DNA from 4 places in the Streptomyces sp. NPDC059373 genome. Region 1 is predicted to be linked to each of the others. Evidence: riboswitches for the same ligand, from Rfam matches in the RefSeq annotation. Region 1 holds a riboswitch; each other region holds the start of a gene.
What was found. A riboswitch is a leader RNA that binds a small molecule or an ion and turns the genes downstream of it on or off. The one in region 1 is predicted to bind cyclic di-AMP.
Positions count from the first base shown of each region.

Region 2: linked by a shared signal. The riboswitch ahead of ACFXJ5_RS30080 (transglycosylase family protein) and the one ahead of ACFXJ5_RS25280 (M23 family metallopeptidase) in region 1 are both predicted to bind cyclic di-AMP.
Region 3: linked by a shared signal. The riboswitch ahead of ACFXJ5_RS26510 (transglycosylase family protein) and the one ahead of ACFXJ5_RS25280 (M23 family metallopeptidase) in region 1 are both predicted to bind cyclic di-AMP.
Region 4: linked by a shared signal. The riboswitch ahead of ACFXJ5_RS17355 (NlpC/P60 family protein) and the one ahead of ACFXJ5_RS25280 (M23 family metallopeptidase) in region 1 are both predicted to bind cyclic di-AMP.

Region 1 is NZ_JBHYXC010000021.1:305-5,850, forward strand. Features, by position in the region: gene ACFXJ5_RS25275 (GntR family transcriptional regulator) at 1-654, opposite strand, end outside; gene ACFXJ5_RS25280 (M23 family metallopeptidase) at 853-1,578, opposite strand; cyclic di-AMP (ydaO/yuaA leader) riboswitch at 1,593-1,750, opposite strand; gene ACFXJ5_RS25285 (M16 family metallopeptidase) at 1,991-3,379, opposite strand; gene ACFXJ5_RS25290 (M16 family metallopeptidase) at 3,376-4,719, opposite strand; gene ACFXJ5_RS25295 (DNA topoisomerase (ATP-hydrolyzing) subunit A) at 4,923-5,546, shown strand, end outside.
Region 2 is NZ_JBHYXC010000029.1:63,628-69,173, reverse strand. Features, by position in the region: gene ACFXJ5_RS30100 (Ppx/GppA phosphatase family protein) at 1-213, opposite strand, end outside; gene ACFXJ5_RS30095 (DUF501 domain-containing protein) at 210-839, opposite strand; gene ACFXJ5_RS30090 (septum formation initiator family protein) at 865-1,368, opposite strand; gene eno (phosphopyruvate hydratase) at 1,636-2,916, opposite strand; gene ACFXJ5_RS30080 (transglycosylase family protein) at 3,040-3,384, opposite strand; cyclic di-AMP (ydaO/yuaA leader) riboswitch at 3,390-3,565, opposite strand; gene ACFXJ5_RS30075 (transglycosylase family protein) at 3,798-4,685, opposite strand; gene ACFXJ5_RS30070 (cytochrome P450) at 4,833-5,546, opposite strand, start outside.
Region 3 is NZ_JBHYXC010000023.1:3,480-9,025, forward strand. Features, by position in the region: gene ACFXJ5_RS26485 (MerR family transcriptional regulator) at 1-107, shown strand, start outside; gene ACFXJ5_RS26490 (hypothetical protein) at 115-1,044, shown strand; gene ACFXJ5_RS26495 (SDR family NAD(P)-dependent oxidoreductase) at 1,104-1,862, shown strand; gene mgrA (L-glyceraldehyde 3-phosphate reductase) at 1,924-2,943, opposite strand; gene ACFXJ5_RS26505 (ThuA domain-containing protein) at 2,997-3,677, opposite strand; cyclic di-AMP (ydaO/yuaA leader) riboswitch at 4,138-4,319, shown strand; gene ACFXJ5_RS26510 (transglycosylase family protein) at 4,322-5,512, shown strand.
Region 4 is NZ_JBHYXC010000010.1:181,390-186,935, forward strand. Features, by position in the region: gene ACFXJ5_RS17340 (rhomboid family intramembrane serine protease) at 1-157, opposite strand, end outside; gene ACFXJ5_RS17345 (hypothetical protein) at 288-551, shown strand; gene ACFXJ5_RS17350 (NYN domain-containing protein) at 649-2,067, shown strand; cyclic di-AMP (ydaO/yuaA leader) riboswitch at 2,243-2,400, shown strand; gene ACFXJ5_RS17355 (NlpC/P60 family protein) at 2,411-3,439, shown strand; gene ACFXJ5_RS17360 (NlpC/P60 family protein) at 3,578-4,630, shown strand; gene ACFXJ5_RS17365 (hypothetical protein) at 4,854-5,546, shown strand, end outside.

The DNA of each region.
Region 1 (5,546 bases):
CCGCAGCCGGTGCGCCCCGGCCGACCGCTCGACGTGCCCCGCCGCCAGCTTGCGGGCCCGCTCGGCGTCCCCGCGCGCCACCGCGTCGACGATCGCCCCGTGCTCCTCCCAGGACTCCACGGCACGTCCCGGCGAGTCGACCGCGTACACCCAGGCGATCTTGTGCCGCAGCTGCGTCAGCAGCGCGACCAGTGTGGGACTGCCGGATGCCTGCGCCAGCGTCTCGTGGAACCAGCCGTCCAGCGACGGCAGGTCCGACAACTGCCCCTGCAGGGAACGCTCCTGCCCGAGCCGGACCAGCCCGCGCAGCACCTTGATGTGCGCCTCCGTGCGGCGCTGGGCGGCACGCGCCGCACCCAGCGGCTCCAGCACGCCGCGGATGTCCAGCAGATCGGCCGCCTCCTGGTCGGTGGGCTCGGCGACCGACGCCCCGGCGTGTCTGCGCGTGCGTACGAACCCCTCGGACTCCAGCGTCCGCAGCGCCTCGCGCACCGGGACCCGCGACACCCCGTACCGCTTGGCCAGCAGTTCCTCGGTCAGCCTGCCGCCCGGCGGATAGAAACCGCTGATGATGTCGTCACGGATCGCCGTGCACACCGCTTGGGCGGAAATACGACGCCCTGCGCCGCCCGTCCCGTTCACATCCGATCCCACATCGCCGGTCCCTTCATTTCCCCGTCCGGATTAATCGCCGCGTAACGCAGGTCTAGACGTTTCTTCGGCGACTCTATTCCAGCACAACCGGGATTCCGAGGGCAGCCCCTAATTCGGCGAGTATTTTTGGACACACGAAGGCCCCGGCGGGTGGGGGGCCGCCGAGGCCTTCGTTGTGGGGGGAGGATCGCCGGAGCGTCAGACCGTCACGCCGTGCTTCCGCAGGTACGCGACGGGGTCGACGTCCGAGCCATAGCTCTGGGTGGTGCGCACCTCGAGGTGCACATGCGGTCCGGTCACATTGCCGGTCGCGCCCGACAGGCCGAGCTGCTGACCTGCGGACACCGTCTGGCCGACCGAGACGCCGATCGAGGAGAGGTGGCCGTAGAGCACGTACATCCCGTCGGACATCCGCAGGATCACGTTGTTGCCGTACGAGCCGCCCCAGCCCGCCTCGACGACGGTCGCCGGGCCGACGGCGTGGACCGGGGTCCCCGTCGAGGCGATGAAGTCCGCGCCGGTGTGATAGCCGGACGCCCACAGACTGCTCGTGGCGTGATACGGCGTCGATATGGACGAATTGACCGGTTTCACCCAGCTCGTCAGGCTCTTCCGGGCTCCCGCCGAGCGCGACGCGCGGGCCGCGCGCTGCTTGGCCGCGGCGGCAGCCTGCGCCTTGGCCTTCGCCTCCCGCTCCTGCTTGGCCTTCGCCTCGGCGGCGGCCTTCTTCTTCGCCGCGTCGGCCGCCTTCTGCTGGGCGTCCGCCTGGGCGGCGATGTGCGTGGCCAGGCTGTCGGTCACGGTCGCGACCCGGGTGAAGGCGGTGGTGTCCACCGCCTGGGCCTCGGTGGCCGCCGCTCCGGTGGTCACGGTGGCCGCGAGCACGGCAGCGCAGGCCAAAGTCGTACGTATGGTGAGCGCCATGGGTGGGCGAGTGTCCTTTCCTTCCTTCTCGCCTACCGGGTTAGCTGACGGGTTCGGAGCAGGAAGGTCTCCTACGAGCTGCCTGAGCAGGCTCGATTCACCCCAGGGGGACATGATGTGGGTCCCCGGCTCCCCAGGCTCACGCCCTGCGGGGACTCGGCGATCGTTGCTCCGGTGCCGCGTGCTGCGGCTGCTTCTGCCGGACAACGAGCGATGACGCTAGCCGCGTCCTGCGCCGGTAACCAAAAAAATCGGACCATGTGTGCGGGATGCCACACCAGGGGGCACAGGGGGCGGTCTCCCCCACCCCGCCCCTTCCCGGGCCCGCACCCCGGACCCCCAACGCCCTGGCGGGGCGTGGGGGGCACGAACACTGGTCCCCGCCGTTGCCGGGGTGCGGGTGGGCCGGACCTCAGGAGGAGACGACGTCCACGGGGCCGATGCCGAGGGCCTTGACGGGCTCGGCGATCGTCGCGGCGTCGCCGACGAGGACGACGACGAGGCGGTCGAGGGGGAAGGCGCTGACGGCGGCTGCGGTGGCTTCGACGGTGCCGGTGTCGGCGAGGCGGGCGTAGAGCTGGGCCTGGTAGTCGTCGGGGAGGTGCTGCTCGACCTGGTCGGCGAACGTGCCGGCGACCGCGGAAGCGGTCTCGTAGCGGAGCGGGGCGACGCCGACGAGGTTCTGGACGGCCACGTCACGCTCGGCGTCGGTGAGGCCGTCCGCGGCCAGCGTGCGGAGCACCTGCCAGGTGTCGGCGAGCGCGGGGGCCGTGACGTCGGTGGCCACGGAGCCGCTGATGCCGAGCAGGGAGGCGCCGGTGCCGTCGGGGGTGGAGAGGAGGACCTGGCCGAAGGCACGTACGCCGTAGGTGTAGCCCTTCTCCTCCCGCAGGACGCGGTCCAGCCGGGACGTGAGCGTGCCGCCCAGGCAGTAGGTGCCGAGGACCTGGGCCGGCCAGACCGGGTCGTGGCGGTCGGAGCCGGTGCGGCCGATGAGGACCTGGGTCTGGACGGCGCCGGGGCGGTCGACGATCACGACGCGCGCATGGTCGTCGGAGGTGATCGACGGCAGCGGGCGGCGCTCGGCCGGCTTGCCGCTCCACTCGCCCAGCGTCTCGGCGAGCAGCGCGTCGAGGTCGATGCCGGTGAGGTCACCGACGACCACGACGGTCGACGTGGAGGGCCGCACGTGGGCGTCGTAGAACGTCCGGACCGCCGCCGCGTCGATCCGGGCGACCGTCTCCTCGGTGCCCTGGCGGGGCCGGGAGCAACGCAGCTCGGGCGCGAAGAGCTCCTTGGACAGCGCCATGGCGGCCCGGCGGGCGGGGTTCGCCAGCTCGTGGGGGATCTCGTCGAGCCGGTTGTTGACCAGCCGTTCGACCTCGCTGTCGGGGAAGGCGGGGGCGCGCAGGGCGTCCGCCAGCAGCCCCAGGGCCTTGTCGAGCCGTGACGCGGGGACCTCCAGCGAGACCCGAACGCCGGGGTGGTCGGCGGCGGCGTCGAGCGTGGCGCCGCAGCGCTCCAGCTCGGCGGCGAACTCCTCGGCGGTGTGCTTGTCGGTGCCCTCGGAGAAGGCGCGGGCCATGATCGTGGCCACGCCGTCCAGGTCCTCGGGTTCGGCGTCGAGCGGCGCCGAGAGCAGCACCTCGACGGCGACGACCTTCTGGCCGGGGCGGTGACTGCGCAGGACGGTCAGCCCGTTGGGCAGGGTGGAGCGGCCGGGCGCGGGGAAGTCCCACGGCTTGGGCTCCCCTGCCTGCGGCTGCGGGTGGAACGTCATGGTGGGTGCGACGTCGGTCACTGGTCCGCGCCTTCCTCGTCCTGGTCGTCGTCGTCATTGGCGGCGCCCGTCGGCTCGTACACGAGCACGGCCCGGTTGTCGGGTCGCAGGGTCGCGGCGGCGACCTCCTTGACCTCCTCCGGGGTGATCTCCAGGACCCGCTGTACGGCGCTGAGCGCCAGCTGCGGGTCGCCGAAGAGCACGGCGAAGCGGCACAGTTCGTCGGCGCGGCCGCCGACCGTGGCCAGCCGGTCCAGCCATTCACGCTCCAGCTGGGCCTGCGCGCGCTCCATCTCCTCCGGGGTCGGGCCCTCCTCCGCGAAGCGGGCCAGCTCCTCGTCGACCGCAGCCTCGATGTCGGGCACCTCGACGCCGCTGGAGGTCTTCACGTCCAGCCAGCCCAGCGACGGCGCCCCCGCGAGCCGCAGCAGACCGAAGCCGGCCGCGACGGCTGAGCGGTCCCGCCGCACCAGCCGGTTGTGCAGCCGGGAGGACTCCCCGCCGCCCACGATGGTCAGCGCCAGGTCGGCGGCGTCGGACTCCCGGGTGCCGTCGTGCGGCAGCCGGTACGCGGCCATCAGCGCCCGGGACGGCACGTCCTCCTCGATGACCTCGCGCAGTTGCCCGCCGATCACTCCGGGGAGTGAACCGTCGCGCGGCTCGGGCTTGCCGTCGTGGGCGGGGATGGACCCGAAGTACTTCTCGACCCAGGCCAGCGTCTGTCCGGGGTCGATGTCGCCGACCACTGCGAGGACGGCGTTGTTGGGCGCGTAGTACGTACGGAAGAACGCCCGGGCGTCCTCCAGCGAGGCCGCGTCCAGGTCGGCCATCGAACCGATCGGGGTGTGGTGGTAGGGGTGGCCGTCCGGGTAGGCGAGGGCGGTCAGCCGCTCGAAGGCCGTGCCGTACGGGACGTTGTCGTACCGCTGGCGGCGTTCGTTCTTGACGACGTCGCGCTGGTTGTCCAGGCTCTCCTGGTCCAGCGCGGCCAGCAGGCTGCCCATGCGGTCGGCCTCGAGCCACAGGGCGAGTTCCAACTGGTGGGCCGGCATGGTCTCGAAGTAGTTGGTGCGCTCGAAGCTGGTGGTGCCGTTGAGCGAGCCGCCCGCGCCCTGGACGAGCTCGAAGTGGCCGTTGCCCTTGACGCTCCCGGAGCCCTGGAACATCAAGTGCTCGAAGAGGTGGGCGAGTCCGGTACGGCCCTTGACCTCGTGGCGGGAACCGACGTCGTACCAGAGGCAGACCGCGGCGACCGGGGTGAGGTGGTCCTCGGAGAGCACCACGCGCAGGCCGTTGGCCAGGCGGTGCTCGGTCGCGGTGAGGCCGCCGGATTGTGCCTCCGGCGTGGCCGTGTGACCCATGGGCAAGCTGTCCTTCCGGTCGCATGCTCTGTCTTTTGTGCTGAGTCCTGCCACTCTAGGCAGCGTGCCGACCGTGCGCGAAGTTCCCGATCGGGGCGTCTTGAACCCGGGGGGTGGTCGGCAGTGTCAGTAGGGCGGTCCACAATGGACCGCATCACGTTACGCCGTACCCGCACAGGTCCAGCCGAAGGAGCAGCGCCGAGATGGCCCGCCGCACCACGAAGACCCCGCCGCCGGACGACTTCGAGGAGCGCATCCTCGACATCGACGTCGTCGACGAGATGCAGGGTTCCTTCCTTGAGTACGCGTACTCGGTCATCTACTCGCGTGCGCTGCCCGACGCCCGCGACGGGCTCAAGCCCGTCCATCGCCGCATCGTCTACCAGATGAACGAGATGGGGCTGCGCCCCGAGCGCGGTTACGTCAAGTGTGCGCGCGTCGTCGGTGAGGTCATGGGCAAGCTCCACCCCCATGGCGACTCCTCGATCTACGACGCCATGGTGCGCATGGCCCAGCCCTTCTCCATGCGCCTCCCGCTGATCGACGGCCATGGCAACTTCGGCTCGCTCGACGACCTGCCCGCCGCCATGCGCTACACCGAGTCGCGGATGTCGGGCGCCGCGCAGCTCATGGTCGAGTCGATCGACGAGGACACCGTCGACTTCGCGCCCAACTACGACGGCCAGGAGCAGGAGCCGGGTGTCCTGCCCGCCGCGTATCCGAATCTGCTGGTCAACGGCTCCTCCGGGATCGCCGTGGGCATGGCGACCAACATGCCGCCGCACAACCTGGGCGAGGTCATCGCCGCCGCCCGCCACCTGATCAGA
Region 2 (5,546 bases), on a different contig from region 1:
CTCCTCGATCGCGGCGGCATACTCACGGCAGGCGGCGAAGGTGCGCTCCAGCGCCTCGGGCGCGAGCCGGCCCGTACGGTCCACGTCCTGGCCGAGCCGGACGATCTTCATCCGGCGGTCCAGGTCCTTGAGCTCGCCGGTGGCGGGGTCCGCGTCCGCGACGAGCAGGCGGATGGAGTTCGTACCGCAGTCGATGGCCGCGACCCGGGTCACTCGGCGTCTCCTTCGGATCCTTCGGATGCGATCGGCCTGAAGGCGAAGTGGCCTCGATCGGCGCCCTCGCCCGTGCTGTGCACTTCCCAGCCGTCCGCCGGGTCCGGCGCGCCGCACGGCGTCACGCACGGGCCCTTCTTCCACCACTCCGGCAGCATCGCGATGGCCTCGTCGCCCAGCGGGTTCACCCCGGGGCCGGCCGCGAGGGAGTGGCCGACCAGGACGTGCAGGCACTTCACGCGGTCCGGCATGCCGCCGGCGCTCGGGAAGCCCTCCAGGACCTCGATGGCGTCACGGCGCCGGAGGTAGTCCTCGTGGGCCCCCCGGTACGCGGCCGCCAGCTCCGGGTCCTCGGCGAGGCGGGCCGTCATCTCCTTCATGACGCCGTCCGCCTCGAGGGTGCCGATCGCGGAGGCGGCGCGCGGGCAGGTCAGGTAGTAGAGGGTCGGGAACGGCGTGCCGTCCTCAAGGCGCGGCTGGGTCTCCACGACGTCCGGATTGCCGCACGGGCACCGGTGCGCGATGGCCCGCAGGCCGCGCGGGGGGCGGCCCAGCTGCTCCTTGAAGGCGGCGATGTCCTCGTCGGTGGGCGGGGTGTGCGGAGTGGCGGGTGGGGGCGTTTCCATGCGGGGTGTCTTCTCGTGCCGTTCGTTAGTTGCTTGCTGCGTGGGCGGGGGCGGAGCCGTCGGCGTGGTCCACGCCGTCCCAGAGGTTCGCGTACCAGGGCCTGAGGCCGGCGGCCTCGTTCGCGTCGTGCCGGTCGGCGCTGTTCTGCGCGGTGGCACCCGGGGTCACCACGGTATATCCCGTCTCACCGGGCAGGACGTAGTTCAGCCGCTCCCGCGCCTGGCTCCGTACGTACGCCGGGTCCTGCCAGCGCGCCTTCTGCTCCCGGAGCTGCTCCACCCGCTTGCGCGCGTCCTGCGCCTGGCGGCGCTGGTCCGCGATGGCGCTGCGCTGCGCGATGTACTGCCTCATGGGGTACGCCAGGGCGACCACCAGCGCGCACACCACGAGCGCCAGCAGCGCCGCCCGGCCGGTCAGCCGGTTCCGGCGCGGCGCGCTCGGGCCTCTGCCCGTCGCCCGGTACACGCGGGCCTGCGCCTGCGCGCCCAGGGCGCGGATCCGCGTCGCGGTGGAGAAGCGGTCCGGCACGGGCACCTCCGGTGGGGGTTCGCGTTTGGGTCGGCGGCTTGGCCTTCGGTCACCCTACGCGGGCCGGGGGCCCGGGGGTCTTCCCCCACCCCGCCCCTTCCCGAAACCAGGGGCTCTGCCCCTGGACCCCATGGGGTTTCGCCGTCGAGTGCAGGCCCGTGGCCGGGTTGTGCCAGCCCTCCCCCGGCCTTCGGCCGGGGGGGACCCCCACCTCGCTTCGCTCGCCTCAGGCGGAACGACCTACCCACAACCCGGCGGGGCCGGCTGTCAGCCCTTGAAGCGGGGGAACGCGGAGCGGCCTGCGTAGACCGCGGCGTCGTCGAGGATCTCCTCGATGCGCAGGAGCTGGTTGTACTTGGCGACGCGCTCGGAGCGCGCGGGGGCGCCCGTCTTGATCTGGCCGCAGTTGGTGGCGACGGCGAGGTCGGCGATGGTGACGTCCTCGGTCTCGCCGGAGCGGTGGGACATCATGCACTTGTAGCCGCTGCGCTGGGCGAGCTCGACGGCGTCGAGGGTCTCGGTCAGGGAACCGATCTGGTTGACCTTGACCAGGAGGGCGTTGGCGGTGTTGTTGTCGATGCCCTTCTGGAGGCGCTCGGGGTTGGTGACGAAGAGGTCGTCGCCGACGATCTGCACCTTGTCGCCGAGCTGCTCGGTGAGGGTCTTCCAGCCGTCCCAGTCGTCCTCGAACAGCGGGTCCTCGATGGAGACCAGCGGGTACGCGTCGACGAGCTCGGCGTAGTACGCGGTGAGTTCGGCTGCGGAGAGGGCCTTGCCCTCGAACTCGTACGAGCCGTCCTTGTAGAACTCGGACGCGGCGACGTCGAGCGCGAGCGCGATGTCCTGGCCGGGCTGGTAGCCGGCCTTCTTGATGGCCTCGACGATGAGGTCGAGGGCGGCGCGGTTGGAGTCGAGGTTGGGGGCGAAGCCGCCCTCGTCGCCGAGGCCCGTGGAGAGGCCGCGCTCCTTCAGGACCGCCTTGAGGGTGTGGTAGACCTCGGCGCCCCAGCGCAGGGCCTCGGAGAAGGACTCCGCGCCGATCGGGGCGATCATGAACTCCTGGATGTCCACGTTGGAGTCGGCGTGCGAGCCGCCGTTGAGGATGTTCATCATCGGGACCGGCAGCACGTGGGCGTTCGGGCCCCCCAGGTACCTGAACAGCGGGAGGTCGGAGGCCTCGGAGGCGGCGTGGGCCACGGCCAGCGAGACGCCGAGGATGGCGTTGGCGCCGAGCGAGGACTTGTCCGGGGTGGCGTCGAGGTCGAACATCGCCTGGTCGATCAGGCGCTGCTCGGTGGCGTCGTAACCGACGAGCTCCGGGCCGATCTGCTCGATGACGGCGAGAACGGCCTTCTCCACGCCCTTGCCGAGGTAGCGGCTCTTGTCGCCGTCCCGGAGTTCGAGGGCCTCGAACGCTCCGGTGGAGGCCCCGGACGGAACAGCGGCACGTCCGGTGCTTCCGTCGTCGAGGCCGACCTCGACCTCGACGGTGGGGTTACCTCGCGAGTCGAGGATTTCCCGGGCTACGACGACGTCGATGGACGGCACGTGAGTCTCCTTTGGATGTCTCTTCTTTTTCGTGCTGAGCCTAGCCGACACCAAAAGCCCCGGCCGGGCACGCAGGGGGGAAGTGCGTGCCCGGCCGGGGAGCCGTGGGGTGAACAGCCGGTGTCAGAGGTTCTTGCCGCAGACCGGCCAGGCGCCCTTGCCCTGGCTGGCCAGGACCTTCTCGGCGATGGCTATCTGCTGGTTCTTGGTGGCCAGGTCGGCGCGGGCGGCGTACTTGGTGCCGCCGAAGGCCTTCCAGGTGGAGTTGGTGAACTGCAGGCCACCGTAGAAGCCGTTGCCGGTGTTGATGTGCCAGTTGCTGGTGGACTCGCAGGCGGCGACCCGGTCCCACGCGGACGTGGAGGCGGCGGAGGCGGTGGTGGCGGTCAGCATCGGGACGGCGACAGCGGTGGTGGCGACGGCGCCGAGCAGGGCGTAGCGGACCGTCTTGGAGGCACGACGAATCATTTGAGTTGGTTCCTCACCGACGCCTGCGAGGTCAGCTGTCGGGTTCGGGCCGTGTGAGTGCCCGGTGCTGCGCGTCATGCGCGCAGCGCTTAACCCCAAGCCGTACGGAGCCGGATCCATCCGTTTCCGTACGGCGGCGAACCTGTGGGTCCCCCGCTCCTGCCTACGGCGCTTTCGCGTCGACTGTTCCCGTCGGTCGGCGGCAGGATTCGGCGTTCCTGACCGGCGGGGCCCGCGGCGGCGAGCGATGTCGACCGTAAGCAAAGCTCTGGTTAAGGGGCAATCCCCCCAAGATCACCACCGACGCGCCGATCCCGACCATCGGAATTCACATAATTCCAGGTGAGAGCGGGTGAATCAGGGCTGAACGGACACTCCGTACCCAAACCTCCGGGTAAGGCTTGTCACACCGGCTACCCCACCGTCAGATACTGTCCGGGGTGGATCACTCCCGGATCGTCACCGATCACGGTCTTGTTGGCCTCGTAAAGGGCGCGCCATCCGCCGGTCACGTGCTCCTCGGCGGCGATGTCGCAGAGCGAGTCGCCGTCGCGCACCCGGTAGCGCTGCGGGCCGGTGGTGTCGGCGTCCGCCTTGGCCGCGCTGCGGGTGAGCTTGCCCCAGGCGGCCTCCGCGGTGGCGGGGGCTGTCTCGGGCTTGGCGTGCCGGCCCGTGCTGCGGGAGGGGGCGGAGGGGGTGGGGGCCGCGGCCTCGGTGGACGACGGGTCCGGCGATGCGGTGGCCTTCGTCGAGTCGCCGCTGCCGGTGTTCGAGGTGGAGCCGGAGGCGGAGTCGGTCGGGGTGTCCGTGGCACCGTCGGTCGGAGTGGTGGCCCCGTCCGTGGGGGTGGCGGTGGCCCCGTCCGTCGGGGAGGCGGAGGTGGAGCTCGACGCCGAACCGGAGGCGGTGCCGTTGACCGCGAAGGTAAGGCCCGAGATGTCGGCGCAGGTCGGCCACGCGTCGACGCCGAGGGCGCCGAGGATGTCGTCGGCCACGGTTATCTGCTCGTTCTCGCTGGCCAGGTCGGGGCGTTTCGCGTAGTCCCGGCCGCCGTACTCGTCCCAGGTCTCCTGGGTGATCTGCAGCCCGCCGTAGAAGCCGTTGCCGGTGTTGGCGCTCCACAGGCCGCCGCTCTCGCAGAGCGCGACCGCGTTCCAGGTGTTGGTGCTGACGTCGGCGGCCTGCGCGCCGCCCGCGGCGAAGAGTGGGAGCGCGATCCCGGCCCCGGTCGCCGCGACGACCACCATTGCGGTGGGCGCCTGGCGCGGTTTGCGGTGCCTGCCGTTCCCGGACGTCAGCATGCGATCGCCTTTCTCAAACGAAGATTGCGACGATCGCAGAACGTAGCGGCGTTGGCCATGGCATCACAAGTCGATGTATTGGAGATCACGTGAAGATCACGGGATTGACGGAGTGTCACATTCCGCATCGCCCCTGCTCAGCCCGAACTACCCCTCAGGTGTGAAAAAAACCGGAAGAGTCCGCAGTCCGCGCATGATCAACCCGCCCCGCCAGCGCAGCTCCGACGGCTCGGCGGCCAGGCTCAGGTCCGGCAGCCGGGTCAGCAGCGTGGCCAGCGCGGCCTGCGCCTCAAGTCGGGCCAACGGGGCGCCCAGGCAGTAGTGGATGCCGTGTCCGTAACCGAGGTGCTGGTTGTCGCGGCGGGTCAGGTCGAGGGTGTCCGGCTGCTCGAAACGGGCCGGATCGCGGTCGGCGGCAGCCAGTACGACGAGCACCGGATCGCCCGTCGCGATGTCCTGGCCGCCGATGGTCAGCGGGCCGGTCGCGAAGCGCCAGGTCGCCAGCTCCACCGGGCCGTCGTAGCGCAGCAGTTCCTCGACGGCGGTCGCGAGCAGCGCGGTGTCGCCGTCGGCCAGGGCCTGTTGGAGCTGGGCGCGCTGCTCGGGGTGGCGCAGCAGCGTGTACGTACCGTTGCCGATGAGGTTGACGGTCGTCTCGAAGCCCGCGAACAGGAGGATGAAGGCCATCGCGGCCGCCTCGTTCTCGGTGAGGTGCTCGCCGTGGTCACTCGCCCGGATGAGGCCGGAGATCAGGTCGTCCGCCCCTTCCTGCCCCAGGCTCTCCCGCTTTCGGTGGATCAGCTCCAGCAGATACGCCCGCATCTTCTTCACCGCGCGGGCGACTCCGCCGCGTGGTCCGCC
Region 3 (5,546 bases), on a different contig from region 1:
AGGGTCTTACCGGGACCGCGCCCTGCCGGGAGGTCTACTTCACGGACTGGGACTCGGCAGGCCCCGACGACGAGGTCTGTGACGTGGCCTACCCGGTCGAGGGATGACGGCGCGATGACGCTCCCCTACACCGGCTCGGGGCCGTACTGCTACGCCAACTCCCTTGCCATGGTGCTGGGCGAACATGCCCCGCCGACCGGCGTCATCGAGTGCCTCACCGGCTCCCCCTTCGGCTTCGAACTGCTGGCCGGCACGCTGCCGTTCTTCGACCCGTACGGCTGGGACCCGGAACTCGGCCTCGACGCCGCGATCGGCTCCCTCGGCTGGACCTGCGAACGCACCGACGGCGGCAGCCCGGAGGAAGCCATGGCCCGGCTCCGGAAGGCCTGCGCGGACGGGCCTGTCCTGACCGGACCGCTGGAAATGGGACTGCTCACACACCAGCCGGGCATGAACGCCGCCATCGGTGCCGACCACTACGTCGTGGTCCTGGCGGTGGAGGACGGCACGGTCCTCTTCCACGACCCGCACGGCCATCCGTACGCGACGCTGCCCACCGATGCCTTCAACGCGTCCTGGCGCGGCGACGAGGTCACATACATCAGCACCCCCTACGTGATGCGCAGCGGCTTCGTACGCCTCCGCGAGGTCGCGGCCGACGACGCCCTCCGGCGCACGCTGCCGGCCGCCGTCCGCTGGCTCGCCGGGCGGGACGACCTGCCGGTGCCCGCGGGCACGCTGGGCGGAGCGGCCGGGCTCGAAGCGCTGGCGGGACTGGTGGACGCAGGCCTCGACCCCGGCATGCGGACCATGCTCCAGGTCTTCAGCATTCGTGTCGGCGCCCGGCGACTGTCCGACGCGGCCGCCTGCCTCTCCATGCTCGGCCTGCCAAAGGCGGCCGCACTCGCCGCCACTCAGGCGCGCATCATCGGCGGGTTGCAGCACCCCGCCGTGGTGGGCGACGACCGGTCCCTGGCCGACGGACTGCGCCGGCTGGCGCCCACGTACAACCGGCTGCGGGAGCTGCTGACGGCCGCCCGGTAGCCCGGCGGCGACAACGAGCACCCGCTACCCACCCGGTACGCACCCGCTACGCTCGCGCCATGCCCACCGCACTCGTCACCGGCGCGACCGCCGGAATAGGCGCGGCCTTCGCGCGCCGGCTCGCCTCCGACGGCTTCGACCTGGTCCTCCTGGCCCGGGACACCGCCCGCCTGGAGCAGGCCGCCGAGGAGTACCGCACAGCGCACGGGGTGGCCGTCGAGGTGCTGACCGCCGACCTGGCCACCGAGGACGGGATCGCCGCGGCCGAGAGTCGTGCGGCGGCCGGCGTGGATCTGCTGGTCAACAACGCCGGCTTCGGCCAGCACGACACCTTCCTGAAGACGCCGCTGGCCGACGAGCTCGACATGCTCAAGGTGCACTGCGAGGCGGTGCTGCGCCTCACCCACGCCGCTCTGCCCGGCATGATCGACCGTGGCAGGGGCGGTGTCATCAACGTCGCCTCGGTCGCCGCGTTCTTCTCGCGCGGGACGTACAGCGCCACCAAGATATGGGTGGTCAACTTCAGTGAGAGCGTCGAGCAGGACATCGCAGGCAACGGCGTCCACGTCATGGCCCTGTGCCCCGGCTGGGTGCACACGGAGTTCCACGAGCGCTCCCACATGGACAAGTCGGCGGTCCCCGACTTCATGTGGCTCGACGCCGACACGCTGGTCGCCGCGGCCGTACGGGACTTCCGGCGCGGGGTCGGCGTGAGCGTGCCCGACATCAGGTACAAGGCCCTCGTGGGCCTGAGCAAGGCGGTCCCGCGCGGCCTGTCCAACCGCATCTCGGCGCGTTCGGGCCGGCGTTACGAGTAGACGGCCGCCCACAGGCACGGGGGTGCGGTGGGCGACAACCGCCCCCCGCACCCCCGTCCGCTCAGGCCGCGTGTCCGGGGATCTCGATCCCGCCGGCCGCCGAGATCCGGTCGATCTCCGCGATCTCCCCGTCCGTCAGCGGCTCGGCGTCCAGCGCCGCCAGATTCTGGTCGAGCTGCGCCACGCTGCTCGCGCCGATGAGGACCGACACCACGCGCGGATCCCGCAGCACCCACGTCAGCGCGAGCTGCGCGAGCGACTGTCCGCGTCCCTCGGCGATCTTGTTGAGCGAGTGCAGCAGCGCCAGCCGCTCCTCCGTCAGCGCGTCGCGCCTGAGGAAGTGCCCGACGGCCATCCGGGAGTCCTCCGGGACGCCGTGCAGGTAGCGGTCCGTCAGCAGGCCCTGTGCCAGTGGTGAGAAGGCGATCAGGCTGGTGCCGGTCTCACCGATCGCGTCCAGGACATTGTCTTCGAGGCCGCGCGACAGCATGTTGTACGCGGACTGGTGGATCAGCAGCGGAGTGCCGAGCTCGCGCAGGATCTCGGCGGCCCGGCGGTGCTGCTCGGCGGGGTAGTTGGAGATACCCGCGTACAGGGCCTTGCCCTGCTGGACCGCAGTGGCCAGGGCGCCCATGGTCTCCTCGAGGGGCGTGTCCGGGTCGAAGCGGTGCGAGTAGAAGACGTCGACGTAGTCCAGGCCCATCCGGCCCAGCGACTGGTCGAGGCTGGCCAGCAGGTACTTGCGCGAGCCCCACTCGCCGTACGGCCCGGGCCACATGTCGTAACCGGCCTTGGTGGCGATGAACAGCTCGTCACGGTAAGGCCGGAAGTCGGCGCTGAAGTGGGCGCCGAAGTTGGCCTCGGCGGAGCCGGCGGGCGGGCCGTAGTTGTTGGCGAGGTCGAGGTGGACGACGCCCCGGTCGACGGCGCGGCGCAGGATCGCGCGCTGGGTCTCCAGCGGCGCGGTGTCCCCGAAGTTGTGCCACAGGCCGAGCGAGACGGCGGGCAGCCGGACTCCGCTTTGGCCGCAGCGGCGGTATTCCATGGAGTCGTATCGGTCGTCGGCCGCGAGGTAGCTCACGCGAAAACTCCTGGGTCAGGTGCTGATGTAAGAAAATGTGCGGGATTGTGAGGCTACAGGCCCGGCCCCGGCGAATCCATCACGTAGCGCAGGCCGCCGAGCAAATGGTGTCGGAACACCGGGTCCGCGTACGCCTCGGGGGAGTGGCCGAGAGCGGTGTAGAAGGTACGGCCCCCGCCCGTGCCGCCGGAGTCGCGGCACCACACCAACGGGTGGTCGACGCCCATGCCGCCACCGTCGTACGAGGACTCGTCCGCCGACGCCAGCACCCGCATCGAGCCGCGCGGGCTGATCCGGAAGTCGTACCACTCGTCGGTGAACGGCCACACCGGGCCGAGGTGTTCGGTGGCCGGATGGCCGTGGTCCTCGACGGTGACCAGGCCGGGCTGCAGATCCGGGTGGCGGGCGAAGCGGGCGCCGAGCAGCTCGCCGTAGTACGGCCAGTCGTACTCGGTGCAGGCGGCCGCGTGCACGCCCATGAAGCCGCCGCCCGACTCGGCGTACGCCCGCAGGGCCTTGCGGCCTCGCGGGGTCAGGACCTCGCCGCTGGTGGACAGGAAGACCACTGCCCGGCAGCCGCCGAGCCCGTCCGCGAGGACCTCCGGGTCCTCGGTGGCCTCGACGCCGAAACCGTGCTCGGCGCCCAGGGCGCGGAAGGCCGCGATGCCGTCGGGGATGGAGTCATGGCGATAGGCGGTGGTCCGGGTGAAGACCAGGACCGGGGCAGGAGGCATGGCTCACACCCTAGGCATCGTCTTCTACCAGGTACAGGGCGGCGGCCGGTGGCCGTGGGAGACGACCGACGCGGGGTCACAATTGGCCCGATAGTCATGCACAAGACACACTTCGCCGGGGCGGTTTCCATCCGCGATGGGAGCACTTCCGGGCAAATCACCCACGGGTGATGGGCGTCACTCATGAAATACCGTACGGAATGCCGCAGACACTATGTGTCCACATCGGCCCCGTTTTGTGACTCTGCATATTGATCGAATTACCCACCGTCAGGGATCTGTGCACACAGAGCGGACACTTCTCACCCAAAGTCATCGAATTCTAAGATCGATTTGCGGCTTTCTTGATCCCGTGTTTACGCGCCTTGCTCAGTCGCGATGCCGTCGTCTAGCTTCACAGTCCCGCAGGTCAAATGCCTGCGGGATCCTCTCGGGCGGAACGCCGAATCCTGCCGCCGCCCATTGAGCAACCCCTGAGCACTTAAGGGCAGGAGCGGGGGACCCAGGTAATCGCCGTTCCGTCGGTCGCGGAACGGCTTGGGGTGAAGTCGCCGTGCAGCGCCGTTAATTCGGGCTGCCCGCGGCCGGGCATCTCCAGCCCGAACCCGACAGCTTACCTCGCAGGCGTCGGAGAGGAATTCGGCATGCCCGCAAAGGGAAAGCACCGTCGCGTCCGTACGAGCCGATTCACCCGAATCGGCGTCACCGCCGGCACGGCGGGTGCCGCCATCGCGCTGCCGATGGTCGGTGCCACCGGCGCCCACGCAGCCTCCGTGAGCACCTGGGACAAGGTCGCGTCCTGCGAGAGCACCAATAACTGGAGCATCAACACGGGCAACGGCTTCTACGGCGGCCTGCAGTTCACGCAGAGCACCTGGGCGGCCTTCGGTGGCACCCAGTACGCCGCGCGTGCGGACCTGGCCACCAAGGCGCAGCAGATCGCGATCGCCGAGAAGGTGCTCGCGGTCCAGGGCCCGCAGGCCTGGCCGGTGTGCGGTCCCAAGGCCGGTCTGACCAAGTCCAGCGCCGACACCTCCTCGGCCCCCGCCGCGTCCACGGCGACCACCCCCAAGAAGACGACCGAGACCAAGTCCTCGACCGCTTCGTCGCATTCGTCCGCTTCATCCGCTTCGACCCCTTCGAAGTCGAGCGGCGGAAGCTACACGGTCGTCAGCGGTGACACCCTCTCGAAGATCGCCGACGCCAAGGGCGTGGCCGGTGGCTGGCAGAAGCTGTACGCCGCCAACAAGAGCGTCGTCGGCGGCAACCCCGACCTGATCTTCCCCCACCAGGTCCTGACGCTCGGCCAGAAGGCCGCCGCCTCGACCGCCCACACCTCTTCGTCCTCCACCACGGAGCACAAGAGCACCGCTTCGGCCACCACCTCCTCGGCCGCGAAGACCGCCTCGTCCGGCACGAGCACCTCCTCCGGTTACACCGCTCCGGTGGACAACGTGGTCCTGGGCACCGCCTACCACACCGCCGGCTCCATGTGGGCCAGCGGTTACCACACCGGCCAGGACTTCATCGTCTCCACCGGCACCAAGGTCAAGGCCGTCGCCAGTGGCACCGTGGTCTCCGCCGGTTGGGGCGGCGCCTACGGCAACCAGGTCGTCATCAAGCTCGCCGACGGCAAGTACGCCCAGTACGCCCACCTGTCGTCGATCTCCGTCTCGGCCGGCCAGTCCGTGTCCGAGGGCCAGCAGCTCGGCCTGTCCGGCGCGACCGGCAATGTCACCGGCCCGCACCTGCACTTCGAGATCCGTACCACCCCGAACTACGGCTCGGACATCGACCCGCTGGCCTACCTCCGCTCGCACGGCGTGAGCATCTGAGCAAGGCTCAACCAGGTCCCATGTGCCTGTCCCC
Region 4 (5,546 bases), on a different contig from region 1:
CCTGTTCGCAGAGCAGGTGTTGGTGGCCGGTGCCGTAGACGGGGTTGAGGCCGGAGGCGGGGCCGGCGAGGAAGATGAGCGCGCACAGCCCGATGAGGGCGTACGTCACCACGGGTGTGCGGCGGACCGGGTTCTTGTCGTACACCGGGATGACCATGGAGCGATCATGGCGGAAGGTGCGTAAGGGGCATAGCGTGCCTCGCCGCAGCGCTGCGTACCGCCAAGGCCTTAGGGTGGCCGGAAGCCAGAGCCCGGTCCTGTCCGAAAGCACGAAAGAGGTCCGTCCGATGCCGGTTCCCCTGCCGACCGCCACCACGCGGTGGCGCTGCACGTTGTGCGGCAATCTGACCCGGTTCGATGTGACCCGTTCGAGCAAGGTTGTGGAGTACGTCCACCTGGATCTCGCGGGGGAGCCGAAGGTCGAGGAGACCGAGGTGATCAGCGAGGCCGTCGAGTCGGTGCGCTGCCGCTGGTGCAACGCCGTGGACCAGGTCGAGCTGGTGGACCGGCCCGGCGTGAACGCCGCGGATCCGGAGTCCGCCCAGGCCTGAGCTCCCCCGGCCGGACGCTGGGTGGTTCCCCCGCCGGGGGACAATGGAGACGTACAGGGGGAGCAGGGGGAGGCGTCGAGGGACTGGACAGGAGTGGCTGGTGGACCGGACCGGCGGTAATCCGCAGGCGGCGCAGGACGGTGAGGGTGTGGCTGACGCCTCCCCGTCGGCCGCCGGAGAGGCCGCCGAGCAGGCCGTCGAGGCCCTGGACCGCCCGCTCCCGGAGGGCGTACGGCACCGGGTGGTGGCGCTTGCGGCGGACGCGTTCGGCGGGCTGACGCACGCCGAGCTGCCGTCGCAGCTGCGCCCGTACGCCCGCTTCACGCCCAGCCGCCGCGCGAAGTTCGCCGCCACGGCGCTGGCCACCGCTCTGGAGGGCGATCCGGCCTTCCGGCAGCGGATCGCCGCCCGGCTGCGGGAGGCCCAGCCCGAACTGGCCGACGCCCTGGACGCGGGCACCCCGCCGCCCGCCGTGGATCCGCTGGACGTGGCGGCGGCGGCGTATCTGCTGCGTCCGCCGGGGTGGTCCAAGCTGGTCGCCGCCGCCGGTGAGGAGGCGCAGCGCGCCCACGCCGAACGGGCCGGCGAGGAGGCCGCCCGGGAGCTGGCGCAGCTGCGCGAGGAGCTGGCGGCCGCCCGCGAGCAGTCCCGTGGCGAGGCCGTGAGGGCCCGCGCCGAGCTGGATGCCGCCCGCAAGGAGGTCGAGTCGCTGCACCGCAAGCTGCGCAGCGCGGCCAGTGACGTGAAGCGGGCCGAGGCGGCCCTGCGCAAGGTCGAGCACGAGCTGGAGGAGGTCCGGTCCGCCGCCGCGGCCGACCGGTCCTCCGCCGAGGTCGAGGGGCGCCGTCTGAAGTCCCGCCTCGCCGAGGCCGAGGCGGCGGTGGAGGCGGGGCGCCGGGCCGTACGCGAGGGCCGCAGCGTGGAGGACGTACGGCTGCGGCTGCTGCTCGACACGGTCCTTGACGCCGCGTCGGGGCTGCGGCGCGAGCTGGCGCTGCCGCCCCGCGACACGATGGGCATCCTGCCGGCCGACACGGTCGACGCGGTCAAGCCGGGCGCCATCAGCCCGAAGGACATCGCACGGCGTGCTTTGTCCGAGAATGATCCCGCGCTGCTCGACCAACTGCTCGCGCTGCCGCAGGCGCACCTCGTGGTGGACGGCTACAACGTCACCAAGACCGGCTATCCGGCGCTGCCGTTGGAGAAGCAGCGGCTGCGGCTGCTGGGCGGTCTCTCGGTGCTGGCCGCCCAGAGCGGCGCCGAGGTGACGTGTGTCTTCGACGGGGCGGATCTGGACGCCCCGGTGCTGCTCGCGCCGCCGCGCGGGGTGCGGGTGCTGTTCAGCAAAGCGGGCGAAACGGCCGACGAGTTGATCCGGCGTCTGGTTCGGGCGGAACCTCCCGGTCGTCCCGTTGTGGTCGTTTCGGCCGACCGTGAGGTCGCGGACGGAGTGGCGAAGGCCGGGGCGCGTCCGGTGCCTTCCACGTTGCTTCTCAAGCGACTTGCGCGGGTGTGACGCGAACTCAGCGTTAGGTTGCCTGCACTGGCTGTGTGATCTTTGTAAAGAAAACAGGTTGCGGCAGAGTTTTTACATACTTTGATTTGAACGGATCACATGTTGGTCACTAGGGTCAGGGCTCGTACCTCCGCGAGTTCGATCATCCACCCAGGATGGTGGCGGGGGTCCCGCCGAGTCTGAAGCGCAGCCCCCCTCTGCGCTCGGAGCCGGGGAACCACGTTCCCGGGGTGAATCGGCACCAGGGCGCTCCGCGAGGAGTGTTGAGGTGTCGTAGGGCTTCTTCCAGCCCGAACCCGACAGCTCACCCGGTAGGCGGCTGGAGGAAGAGGAGCTCGCCTTCGTGGCGTCCCACCGTCGTCCCAAGCCGGCCAGTCGTACGCGGGTCACCGTGCTCACCGCGACCGCTGCCGCGGCCGTTGCCCTCACGTCCCAGGCCGCCCAGGCCGCGCCCGCCAAGCAGTCCGTCAAGACGGTCAAGGCGCAGGTCAACAAGCTTTACGACGAGGCCGAGCAGGCGACCGAGAAGTACGACGGTGCCAAGGAGAAGCAGCAGACGCTGCAGAAGCAGGTCTCCCAGCTCCAGGACGAAGTGGCCCGCGAGCAGAGCGACCTCAACAACCTCCAGGACGAACTGGGTTCGCTCGCCAGCGCCCAGTACCGCAGCGGCGGCATCGACGAGTCCGTACAGCTCCTGCTGTCCGCGAACCCGGACGACTACCTCGCCAAGGCCTCCACGCTCGACCAGCTGAGCAACAAGCAGGCCGACGAGCTCAAGCAGATCGCGGAGAAGCAGCGCACCCTCGACCAGCAGAAGGCGGAGGCCGCCAGCAAGCTCCAGGAGCTGGACCAGACCCGCACCGAGCTGGGTACGAAGAAGAAGGAGATCCAGGCCAAGCTCCAGAAGGCCCAGAAGCTCCTCAACACCCTCACCGCCGCCGAGCGGGCCAGCCTCGCCGCGCAGCAGTCCGCTGCCAGCCGCTCCTCCAGCTCGCGCGTCAACCTCGGCAACGACACCGCGGCCAATCAGCGTGCCGCCGCCGCTCTGTCCGCCGCCGAGACCAAGCTCGGTGACCCCTACGTCTACGGTGCCAGCGGCCCCAGCTCCTTCGACTGCTCCGGCCTGACCTCCTGGGCCTACGCCCAGGCCGGCGTCTCCATACCCCGGACCGCCGAGTCCCAGGCGAGCGCGGGCACGCGCCTGACGGCGAGCCAGCTCAAGCCCGGTGACCTGGTCATCTTCTACAGCGACTACCACCACGTCGGCCTCTACGCGGGCAACGGCATGGTGCTGCACGCGCCGCGCACCGGTGAGAACGTCAAGTACGAGGCCATGAGCGACATGCCCTTCCAGTTCGGCGTCCGCATCTAGCGCAGCCGCTGAGCCCGTTCGGGTGATGACGGGCTGTGCCCGGAGCGCGGTTGACCTGGGGAAGAGGCCGGGCGGGCGCCGCCCGTGTGATCGGGGGTCTTTGAACTCGCCGTACGCGGCTGACTACTGTCAGCGCCCGTGGCTTCCCATCGACGCACCTCGCAGCCGGGCCTCGCCCGTACCACCCGCGTCACGGCCCTTTCGGCAGCCGCCGCGGCGACCGCAGCGGTGGCCGGGGCCACCGCCGCACCCATGGCGATGGCGCAGCCGGCGGACCCGCCGACCGATGTCGCCGGCCGGGTCGACCGGCTCTACGAGCAGGCGGAGCAGGCCACCGAGCGGTACAACGCGGCCCAGGAGCGCTCAAAGCGGCTGCGCCACGAGGTGAGCACGCTGCAGGACGAGGCCGCGCGCGGCCAGGAGCGGGTCAACCGGATGCGGGCCGGGCTCGGCATGCTCGCGGGCGCCCAGTACCGCAGCGGCGGAGTCGACCCCACGCTGGCGCTGATGCTGTCGGCCGACCCGGACGACTACCTGGACAAGGCGGCCGCTCTCGACCGCATCGGCACCCGCCAGGCCGAGCAACTGGCTGAGCTCAAGGACGCGCAGCGCGGGCTCGGCCAGAAGCGCTCCGAGGCCATGCTGAAGCTCGACGAGCTGGACCGCACCCGGCAGGACCTCAACGCCCGCAAGCGCGACGTGCAGGGCAAACTGGCCACCGCGCAGCGGCTCGTCAACTCCCTCTCCGCCGCCGAGCGGGCCGGCCTCGCCGCCCACCTCCAGGACCGCGCCTCGCGGGCCGGGCGCAGCATGGACCTGCACCTGCCCGACTTCGGACCCGCGTCCGGCCGCGCCGCGATGGCCGTCGCCGCCGCCCGGGCCGCCGTCGGCTCGCCCTACGCCTGGGGCTCGACCGGCCCGGGCTCCTTCGACTGCTCCGGGCTCATGGTCTGGTCGTACCGGCACGCCGGCATCGCGCTACCGCGTACCTCGCAGGCCCAGATGCACGCCGGGCAGCAGGTGCCGCTCGACCAGGCCAGGCCCGGCGACCTGATCATCTACCGGGGGGACGCCAGCCACGTCGGCATGTATGTCGGCGGCGGCCAGGTCGTCCACGCCCCCTATCCCGGCGCCCGGGTGCGTTACGACCCGGTCGGGATGATGCCGATCTCGGCGGTCACCCGGCCTTAGGGCCTGTCTTGTGGATCTCCGCGGCGTCGCGTGCCCTGGCACCAGCACTCGCGGCGTTGTCGTCAGTCAACGACGTCCCCCAGCCTGGCGGCTGGGAGGTGCCCCCACCGCGTCGCTTCCTTCCTCCGCCTTGCGATCACAGGCGTCAGACCCCGCTCCTTCTCCCACGGAGATCCACAAGACAGGCCCTGGGCACGGCCCGGGGCTCACTACGATCGGCGGCATGGGAGTACGTACGAGGGCCGCCGCGCTGCTGTGCTGCGTAGCGTTGCCGGCCGCCCTGCTCGCCGGGTGCGGCGGCGGTGGCGGGACCGTACGGGAAGACCCCCAGCGGATGCTGAACCGGCACGCCGCGGCCGTGCTGAACCACGACGAGGCCGCCTTCCTGGCCGACGTCGCGCCCGCGCAGCGCGCCGCGCAGCGGACGGTCTACCGGAACCTGGAGCGGCTGCCGCTCGCCTCGTGGTCGTACCGGCTCGTCCGGCGCACCGGCACGACGGCGAAGGTGCAGCTGAGCTACCGGCTCACGGGCTACGACTCCGCCCCGGTCACCTCCGCGCCGGCCCTGACCCTCGTCCCCGACGGCAGCCGCTGGGACATCGCCGGCAGCTCCCCGGCGGAGCTCTGGGACCAGGGCACGCTGCGGGTCGTCCGGGGCGCGCACAGCCTGGTGCTGGGCGTCGGGGCGTCGCAGGCCTCGCTCAAGGCGTACGCGGCCGATGTGGACCGCGCGGTGGCGACGGTGAGCGGGGTCTGGGGCGACGGGTGGGCGCGGCGGGTCGTGGTGGAGGTGCCGGGCTCCCTGCGGGACATGGCCGCGCTGCTGGACGCCTCCCCGACGGCCTACCAGGGCATCGCCGCCGTCACGACGGCGGAGCTGCGGGGGTCCTCGGCCTCGGTTCCGGCCGACCGGGTC